3 regions of the Streptomyces sp. NPDC048639 genome follow, and region 2 is predicted to be linked to each of the others. Evidence: riboswitches for the same ligand, from Rfam matches in the RefSeq annotation. Region 2 holds a riboswitch; each other region holds the start of a gene.

Region 1 (3,266 bases), on a different contig from region 2:
AAGGACCCGCTGCGGGCGCGGTGCCCTGCGGTGCGATGCGGTCAGACGGCGAGCGCCTGGGCGCGGCGCTTCACCTCCGTGCCGCGGTTCTCACGCAGCGCCTGGGCCGGCGTGCCTGGCAGGGTCGGGTCCGGCGTGAAGAGCCACTCCAGCATCTCCTCGTCGGTGAAGCCGTCGTCCCTGAGGAGCGTCAGCGTCCCGGCGAGGCCCTTGACGACCTTGCCGTCACCGACGAATTCGGCCGGCACCTGCAGAACCCGGTTCTCTCCGCGGCGGACCGCGATGAGCTGGCCCTCCTTGACGAGCTGCCTGACACGGGTCACCTCGACGCCCAGCCGTTCGGCGACGTCGGGGAGGGTGAGCCAGGCGGGAACAAGCGCATCGGTCTTGGTGTCAATCTCGGTCACGGACACCAGCCTGCCATCCCGGACTGACAGCCGGTAGCAGAGCGCGGCCGGGCGGGGCTGATCGTCGGCCCTCCGCCGGTGGCTCCGCCTCAGCCCAGGACGGCCGTCTTGAGCGGTACGGACTGGTCCGCGGCCCGTTCCGGGTCGAGCCGCGCGCCCTGTTCGATCAACCGTCGCCCCTGCGCCAGATCCCGCGGCCGGCCCACGGCCAGCAGCGCCACCAGGACCCCGTCGCGCAGCCAGCAGACCGACCACGAGGCGCTGGTCGGGTCGCCCCGCCAGACCGTGGTGTCGGCGCCGGAGTGATGCCCCGCGTACTGCACGAACCGGCCGAACTGCTCGGACCAGAAGTAGGGCACCGGGTCGTAGACGGATCCCGCGGTCTCCTCGCCGACGATGTTCGCGGCGACCGTGCGCGGCCCCTGCAGCGCGTTGTCCCAGTGGTGCACGAGAAGGCGCACCCCGTAGCGGCCGGACGGGAAGGACGCGCAGTCGCCGACCGCGTAGACGTCGGGCTGCGAGGTGCGCAGACGCTCGTCGGCACGGACGGAGCCGTCCGGGCACAGCTCCACATCGGAGTTGGTCAGCCAGGCCGTGGTGGGGCGGGCCCCGATGCCGACGAGCACGGCGTCCGCGCGCAGCCGCTGTCCGTCCTCCAGCACCACCGCGCCCGCCTCGACCGCCGCCACCCGGGCGCCGGTGATCAGCCGGGCGCCGTTGTCCGTGTACCAGGCGGCCATGTGCTCGGCGACCTCCGCCGGGAGGGCCCCGGCGAGCGGCCGGTCCGCGGCCTCGACGACGGTCACCGGGCAGCCGGCCTCCAGCGCGGCGGTCGCGAACTCCGCTCCGATCCAGCCCGCGCCGACCACCACGACCTCCTGCCGGCCCTCGAGCACGGGGCGCAGCCGCTCCGCGTCGTCGAGGGTGCGCAGCACGTATACGCCGGGTTCGGCCTCGGTGCCGGGGAGGGTGACCGGTTCGGCGCCGGTGGCGATGACCAGCGTGTCGTACGGGACGGGCCCGTCGGCGGTCTCCAGGACGTGCCGGTCGGGGCGGAGTCTGGTGACGTGTCGGCTCAGCAGCAGGTCGATGCCCAGGGCCGGGAAGTCGATCTCGAGGGCGGATCCGTCGGCCTTGCCGAGGAGCACGGCCTTGGAGAGCGGCGGCCGGTCGTACGGCTCGTGCGACTCGGCCCCCAGCAGTGTGATCGAGCCCCTCCAGCCCCGCTCGCGCAGGGCGACCGCCGTCTGCACCCCGGCCATTCCGGCGCCGACGATCACGACCCGCTGCTCTGGCTGCTTGTCATCGCTCACACGATCACTCTAGGACGGCTTCGGGGGCGGGCCGCAGACGCGCGCGTCGAGATCTCTGACACAGCATCACGTACGCCGGAGTGTGCCGCGGGCCGGGCGCCCCCCGCGCACACCCGGTGCCGCTCCCTTACTCCCCGTCGGAGCCAGGGACTATGGTGGCGGATCGAGAGCACTCGCGGGAGCCCGGACGCACCGGGCTGAGAGGGAGGCTGGACGGCCTCCGACCGTACGAACCTGATCCGGGTCATGCCGGCGAAGGGAGGGGCCGGGCGCCCATGCACGCATCCGACACCAGCAGTTCACACGGTCCTGGCGGGCGGGACGGACCCGCGCCCGCGGGCTACGACGTCCTCGTCGTCGGGGGCGGGATCATCGGCCTCGTCACGGCCTGGCGCGCGGCCCAGCGGGGCCTGCGCACGGCGGTCGCCGATCCGTCGCCGGGCGGCGGCGCCGCGCAGGTCGCCGCCGGCATGCTGGCGGCCGTCACCGAGCTCCACTACGGCGAGGAGACCCTCCTCGGGCTCAATCTCGCCTCCGCCGAGCGCTATCCGGACTTCGCGGCCGAGCTGCGGGAGGCGAGCGGGCTGGACATCGGCTACCGCGCCTGCGGCACCCTCGCCGTCGCGCTGGACGCCGACGACCGCGCCCATATGCGCGAGCTGCACGCACTCCAGCTCCGGTACGGGCTCGACTCGCAGTGGCTGACCGGGCGCGAATGCCGCCGCCTGGAGCCCATGCTCGCGCCCGGCGTACGCGGCGGCCTCCGCGTGGACGGCGACCACCAGACCGACCCGCGCCGCCTCGCCGCCGCCCTCCTGCGGGCCTGCGAGCGCGCCGGTGTGGAGCTGCACCGCTCCTGGACCCGGCGGCTCACGGTCGTACGGGACCGGGCCGTGGGCGCGGTGCTCGACGACGGCAGCGAACTCTCCGCGGAGCAGACCGTCCTCGCGGCGGGGAGCCGGAGCGGGAAGCTCGACGGAGTGCCGGAGGACGTGGTGCCGCCGGTCCGGCCGGTCAAGGGGCAGGTGCTGCGGCTGCGCGTTCCCGAGGCGTACCGGCCGTTCCTGTCGCGGACCGTACGGGCCGTGGTGCGCGGCGGGCAGGTCTACCTCGTACCGCGGGAGAGCGGTGAGCTGGTGATCGGCGCCACGAGCGAGGAGCTCGGGTGGGACACCACGGTCACCGCGGGAGGGGTCTACGAACTGCTGCGTGACGCCCACGAGTTGGTGCCCGGCCTCACCGAACTCCCGCTCGTCGAGACCCGCGCGGGGCTGCGTCCCGGTTCCCCGGACAACGCGCCCCTGCTGGGGCCGACCGAGCTGCCGGGCCTGCATCTGGCGACCGGTCACTACCGCAACGGCGTGCTGCTCACGCCGGTCACGGGCGATGCGATGGCCGAGGTGCTGGCCACCGGCGAACTCCCCCAGGAGGCCCGCCCGTTCACCCCACAGCGTTTTCTGTCCGCACCCCGCCGACTCCAGGAGTTGCCCGTATGACCGTCTCTGTGAACGGGGAGCCGCGGGACGTCCCCGCGGGGACCACCCTC
Region 2 (3,266 bases):
TGCCGTGGTGGGTGAAGTGGGTCGCGGTGCCCTTGCTCGCGCTCCTCGTCTTCGGCGGCATCATCCTCAAGGTGGTCGGCGTCGTCATCGCGCTGCTCTTCAAGGCGCTGGTGCTCGTCGCTCTCGTCGCCGGACTCATCTACGTGGTGCGGAAGTTCACTTCTTCCTCCTCCGGCGACCGCTAGCGGCCCGGGGGCGGCTCTCCGCCCCCGGCGCCGGCCGGTCCGCGGAGACGACCAGCGCGGCCAGGCCCGTGGTCACCGGCACCGACGCCACCAGCCCGATGCTGCCGACCAGGGTCCGTACGATCTCCTCCGCGACGAGCTCGCTGTTCGCCACGGTCCCCACATCGCTCTGCGCGACCGAGAACAGAAGCAGCAGCGGCAGGGCAGCGCCCGCGTACGCCAGGACGAGCGTGTTCACCACCGAGGCGATGTGGTCCCGGCCGATGCGCAGGCCCGCACGGTAGAGCTGACGCGCCGTCATCGCCTCGTCGGCCTGCTTCAGCTCCCACACCACCGACGTCTGCGTGACCGTCACGTCGTCCAGGACGCCCAGCGAGCCGATGACGACACCGGCCAGCAGCAGACCACTGAGGTCGATGCCGGGATAGAGGCCGTGGATCAGCCCGGTCTCGTCCGAGGTGTTCCCGGTGAGCTGAGCCCAGCCGATGAACACCGAACCCAGCAGCCCGATCAGCAGCAGGGAGACCAGCGTGCCGAGGGCCGCCACGGACGTCCGTGCGTTGAGGCCGTGGCAGGTGTAGAGGGCGATCAGCATGATCGCGCTGCTGCCGACCATGGCCACGATCAGCGGGTTCGAACCGTGCAGGATCGCCGGAAGGATGAAGAACGACAGGACGGCGAAACTGACGGCCAGGGCGATCAGCGCCATCAGCCCCCGCATCCGGCCCACCAGCACGACGGCGAGCGCGAAGATCCCCGCGAGCAGCGCCATGGGGAATCCGCGGTCCACGTCGGTGACGGAGTACTGCAGTTCGCGGGGGGCGCCGGGCGCGTACGCCACCACGACGCCCTGCCCGGTGGTCAGTTGACGCGGCGCGTCGGGCTGCACGATCTCCTCGAACCTCCGGCCCGAGTCCTTGCCCGAGGTCACCTCGACCGTCGCCCGCTTGCAGGTGCCGGGAGACTTCTCCGCGCCGCCCGGGGGCTGCGTCCGCGAACCGTCGGCGGACGGGGGCTGCTGCGGCTGGACGTTGACGTCCTTGCAGTCGACCTCCTCGACCTTCACGACCCGGCCGGACTCCGTCTGCCGGTCGAAGCCGACCCCGGACCGTTCGTGATCGGGCACCCCGCCCGGCCAGAGCACGATCAGGCCGGCGACCACGGCCACGGCGAACGGGATCAGCACCGCGGCGATGATCTTGCGCAGATGCTGGGAGACGGGCGCGGCAGGGCCGTGACTGTGGGAGTGGCTGTGCGAGTGGGGCTCGGGCGTTGGCGTCACCGCCCGATCATCGCAAGGACGGTGTGCGGCGTGATGCCCGCCGTCCGGTCCGCGGTCGGACGGCAACATGACCGCATCCGCATCCGCATCCGCACGCGCCTGCGCACCGGCGTCGGTCCCGACGACGGGACCGGTCCGGGGCCCGGCGCGACGTCCGCTCCGGGAGACCCCCTTTTCCCGTACCGGAACGACCCGTTACCGTGGTGGCGCCTTTCTGCACACGCGGGAGCTCGGAGCACCGGGCTGAGAGGGCGCTGACCTCCGTAGGGGGTGTCCGGCCGATGCCGGGGACCGTCACGGAAGCCGCTGCGTCGACCGCCGAACCTGTTACCGGGTAATGCCGGCGTAGGGAGTAGGTCTCATGACCATTCAGGACGCACGCACGCCTGCCAGCGGCGACTCGACCGAGATCGGCTGGCACAAGGACCACGTGACCGGTTCGCGCCCGGACTTGAGGGTCCCGGTGCGGCGAGTGCACCTCACCAACGGGCAGGACGTCACGCTCTACGACACCTCCGGCCCGTACACCGACCCCAATGTCGAAACCGATGTCCGCCGCGGCCTCGCGCCGCTGCGGGAGAACTGGATCATCACCCGCGGCGACACGGAGGAGTACGCCGGCCGTCCGGTGCGCCCCGAGGACGACGGCATCAAGCACACCTCGCCGCGCGGCGGCCTGCGCAACCTGGACGCGGTCTTCCCCGGCCGCCCGCGCCTGCCCCGGCGCGGGCGCGACGGGCGGGCCGTGACCCAGCTCGCGTACGCCCGCCGGGGCGAGATCACGGCGGAGATGGAGTACGTGGCGCTCCGCGAGAACGTCGCGCCCGAGGTCGTCCGCGAGGAGATCGCGGCGGGCCGCGCCGTACTCCCGGCGAACGTCAACCACCCGGAGATCGAGCCGATGATCATCGGCAAGCGGTTCCTGGTGAAGGTCAACGCCAACATCGGCAATTCCGCGGTCACTTCCTCCATCGAGGAGGAGGTGGACAAGATGACCTGGGCCACCCAATGGGGCGCCGACACGGTCATGGACCTCTCCACCGGCCGCAACATCCACACCACCCGCGAGTGGGTACTGCGCAACTCCCCCGTCCCCATCGGCACCGTCCCCCTCTACCAGGCGCTGGAGAAGGTCGACGGCAAGGCCGAGGAACTGACCTGGGAGATCTACAAGGACACCGTCATCGAGCAGGCCGAGCAGGGCGTCGACTACATGACGGTCCACGCCGGCGTCCGCCTCCCGTACGTCCCGCTGACCGCCCGCCGCAAGACCGGCATCGTCTCCCGCGGCGGCTCGATCATGGCGGCGTGGTGCCTGGCCCACCACAAGGAGTCGTTCCTCTACGAGCACTTCGAGGAGCTCTGCGACATCCTCGCCGCCTACGACGTCACGTACTCGCTCGGCGACGGCCTGCGGCCAGGCTCGATCGCGGATGCCAACGACGAGGCGCAGTTCGCGGAGCTGGAGACGCTGGGCGAGCTGAACCGCATCGCCAAGTCCCGTGGTGTGCAGACGATGATCGAGGGCCCGGGCCACGTCCCGATGCACAAGATCAAGGAGAACATCGACCTCCAGCAGGACATCTGCGAGGAGGCGCCCTTCTACACACTCGGCCCGCTGACGACCGACGTCGCCCCCGCCTACGACCACATCACCTCGGGCATCGGCGCCGCGATGATCGCCTGGTGGGGCACGGCGATGCTCTGCTACGTCACGCCCAAGGAGCACCTGGGGCTGCCGGACCGGGACGACGTGAAGACGGGCGTCATCACGTACAAGATCGCCGCCCACGCGGCCG
Region 3 (3,266 bases), on a different contig from region 2:
CGGGCCACGCTCGACGGCATCGACCTGGGGTCCCCGGTCCGCCTCCGGGAGAGTCCGCGCATCGGGGACGTCACCCTCCCCGCACGCGGAGTCCTCGCCATCGGCCAGGCCGCTTGGGAGATCCGCGACCGCGCCGCGTACGAACGCACCCGCGCGGAGACGGCCCGGGGCACGGGGGACGACGGCCCGGCGTGAACGGATGCCAGGCGTGGTGATGCAAGGGGGACCGCACAGGATCGGAGGGCGAACGGTTACGGAAGGCCGCCCTGCGGGAACGTTCTGCTACCACTCCGGCGTGCCCTGCTCGCTGCCTTCCGTCCGATGTCCTGGCGCGGTGGGCGCGGGGCCGTTGTCGTAGCCGCTGGACGTGACCTTGTGCCGCCGATGAGTTCGTCCGGCCCCCGAGGTCTCATACGGCAGAGAGGCCATCGACCGCCTTCGGCCATAGGAGACGGGGCCCGGGGGTGACCGGTCTCCCACCGCTCCGGCCTGGGGCGCCGTAGTTGATCTGCCACACTGGTGCAGTTATGCCTGCACCCGGAGAACTCACCTTTGTCGCGCCGCGCGGTGCCAAGAAGCCGCCGCGGCACCTTGCCGATCTCACGCCCGCCGAGCGCCGTGACGCCGTGGCCGCGCTCGGTGAGAAGCCGTTCCGCGCCGGTCAGGTGTCGCGTCACTACTTCGCCCGGTACGCCGACGACCCCGCGGCCTGGACCGACATCCCCGCAGCCTCGCGCGAGAAGCTGGCCGCCGGGCTGCTGCCCGAGCTGATGTCCGTGGTGCGGCACATCTCCTGCGACGACGACACGACCCGTAAGACGCTGTGGCGGCTCTTCGACGGCACGCTCGTCGAGTCCGTGCTGATGCGCTATCCCGATCGGGTCACCATGTGCATCTCCTCGCAGGCGGGCTGTGGCATGAACTGCCCGTTCTGCGCGACCGGCCAGGCCGGGCTCGACCGCAACCTCTCCACCGCCGAGATCGTGCACCAGATCGTCGACGGCATGCGGGCGCTGCGCGACGGCGAGATCCCGGGTGGCCCGGCGCGGCTGTCCAACATCGTCTTCATGGGCATGGGTGAGCCGCTCGCCAACTACAACCGGGTCGTCGGCGCCATCCGCCGCCTCACCGACCCGGAGCCGGACGGCCTCGGCCTGTCGCAGCGCGGCATCACCGTCTCCACCGTCGGTCTCGTGCCCGCGATGCTCCGCTTCGCCGACGAGGGCTTCAAGTGCCGTCTCGCGGTGTCCCTGCACGCCCCCGACGACGAGCTGCGCGACACCCTCGTGCCGGTCAACACCCGCTGGAAGGTGCGCGAAGTCCTCGACGCCGCCTGGGAGTACGCGGAGAAGTCCGGCCGCCGGATCTCCATCGAGTACGCCCTGATCAGGGACATCAACGACCAGGCGTGGCGGGCCGATCTCCTCGGCCGGCTCCTGAAGAACCGCCGGGTGCACGTCAACCTCATCCCGCTGAACCCGACCCCCGGGTCGAAGTGGACCGCCTCCCGCCCCGAGGACGAGCGGGCGTTCGTCGCCGCACTCGAGGCGCACGGTGTGCCCGTGACCGTACGGGACACCCGGGGGCAGGAGATCGACGGTGCCTGCGGGCAGCTGGCCGCGACCGAGCGTTGACGGCGCTGATAGCGTGCATTCGTACAAATGAACACTCCGACAGGGGAGCGCACCGAGCGCTGAGAGTGCGGCCGTGCGACGCCGCAGACCCTCGGACCTGATCCGGGTAATACCGGCGTAGGGAGTCTGCTCAACGATGAACACCAACCTTCGGCGTGCCATGGGCGCGGCGCTGCTCGGCGCCCTCGGTGTCTCGGCACTCGCCGCGTGCGGCGGCTCGGACGACACCGGAGACAAGGCCGCGGACCGCAGGACCGTCACCCTTGTCACCCACGACTCCTTCCAGGCCTCGGCCAAGGTCCTCAAGCAGTTCACGAAGGAGACCGGCTACAAGGTCGAGGTGCTGCGCGGCGGTGACGCCGGTTCGGCGGTGAACCAGGCCGTCCTGTCCAAGGACAATCCGCAGGGCGACGTCTTCTTCGGCGTCGACAACACCCTGCTCTCCCGGGCCCTCGACGCCGGCCTGTTCACCCCGTACGAGGCCAAGGACCTGGACAAGGTCCCGGCCGCGCTCCGGCTCGACGGGGACCGGCACCGCGTCACACCCGTCGACTCCGGCGACATCTGCGTCAACTACGACCGGAAGTACTTCGCCGGCAAGAAGCTCGCGCCGCCGCGCACCTTCGACGACCTGCTCAAGCCCGCGTACAAGAACCTCCTGGTCACGGAGAACGCCGCCACGTCCTCCCCGGGCCTCGGCTTCCTCCTCGGCACGGCCGCGTCCCGTGGCGAGGACACGTGGCAGGACTACTGGAAGAAGCTGAAGGCCAACGGCGTCGAGGTCGTCGACGGCTGGGAGCAGGCCTACTTCGACCGCTTCTCGGGCGCGGGCAAGGGCGACAAGCCGCTCGTGGTGTCGTACGCCTCCAGCCCGCCCGCCGGGGTCCTGGAGATGAAGCCGCAGCCGAAGGAGGCGCCGACGGGGGTCGCGACCGGCACCTGCTTCCGGCAGATCGAGTTCGCGGGGCTGCTGAACGGCGCGAAGAACGAGAAGGGCGGCAAGGCGCTGCTGGACTTCCTGCTGAGCAAGACCTTCCAGGAGGACGTCCCGTTGAAGATGTTCGTCAACCCGGCGCGCCAGGACGCCCGGCTGCCCGAGCTGTTCAGCAAGTACGGCGAGAGCATCGACAAGCCCGCGACGATGGCGCCCGGGAAGATCGCCGAGAACCGTGAGCAGTGGGTCGAACAGTGGTCCTCGCTGGTCCTGAAGTAACCACCGCCGAGGCGGAACCCGTCCGGTCCCGGCCCCGTGGCCGCCGGGAGACGGCGCTGCGGCTCGCGCTCATGGCCGTGCCCGCCGCCTTCTTCGGTGTCTTCTTCGGATACCCGGTCGCCGCAATCGTCGGCCGGGGCCTCAAGGAGGGCGGACACTGGCGGTTGGGGCGGGCCGCCCAGGCGCTGACCGATCCGGGCGTCCTGGACGTCCTGTGGTTCACGGCCTGGCAGGCCGCCGCCTCCACCGCGCTGACCCTCGCGATCGCGCTGCCCGGCGCCTATGTCTTCGCCCGGTTCGCCTTCCCCGGCAAGGAAGTTCTGCGGGCGGTCGTGGTGGTGCCGTTCGTGCTGCCGACGGTCGTCGTCGGCTCCGCCTTCCTCGCGCTGCTCGGCCGGGGCGGGATGCTCGACGACCTG

What was found. A riboswitch is a leader RNA that binds a small molecule or an ion and turns the genes downstream of it on or off. The one in region 2 is predicted to bind thiamine pyrophosphate.
Region 1: it holds a riboswitch for thiamine pyrophosphate, as region 2 does, so the genes downstream of both, thiO (glycine oxidase ThiO) here and thiC (phosphomethylpyrimidine synthase ThiC) in region 2, are expected to answer to the same signal.
Region 3: it holds a riboswitch for thiamine pyrophosphate, as region 2 does, so the genes downstream of both, ACGFNH_RS08800 (thiamine ABC transporter substrate binding subunit) here and thiC (phosphomethylpyrimidine synthase ThiC) in region 2, are expected to answer to the same signal.

The regions. Positions count from the first base shown of each region.
Region 1 is NZ_JBICVP010000001.1:339,205-342,470, forward strand. It holds gene ACGFNH_RS01455 (Rv2175c family DNA-binding protein) at 42-407, opposite strand; gene ACGFNH_RS01460 (NAD(P)/FAD-dependent oxidoreductase) at 497-1,669, opposite strand; TPP riboswitch at 1,893-1,984, shown strand; gene thiO (glycine oxidase ThiO) at 1,996-3,216, shown strand; gene thiS (sulfur carrier protein ThiS) at 3,213-3,266, shown strand, end outside.
Region 2 is NZ_JBICVP010000009.1:68,103-71,368, forward strand. It holds gene ACGFNH_RS24275 (DUF5326 family protein) at 1-185, shown strand, start outside; gene ACGFNH_RS24280 (YibE/F family protein) at 157-1,536, opposite strand; TPP riboswitch at 1,680-1,836, shown strand; gene thiC (phosphomethylpyrimidine synthase ThiC) at 1,829-3,266, shown strand, end outside.
Region 3 is NZ_JBICVP010000003.1:111,652-114,917, reverse strand. It holds gene ACGFNH_RS08810 (hypothetical protein) at 1-195, shown strand, start outside; gene rlmN (23S rRNA (adenine(2503)-C(2))-methyltransferase RlmN) at 528-1,634, shown strand; TPP riboswitch at 1,666-1,775, shown strand; gene ACGFNH_RS08800 (thiamine ABC transporter substrate binding subunit) at 1,771-2,847, shown strand; gene ACGFNH_RS08795 (ABC transporter permease) at 2,904-3,266, shown strand, end outside.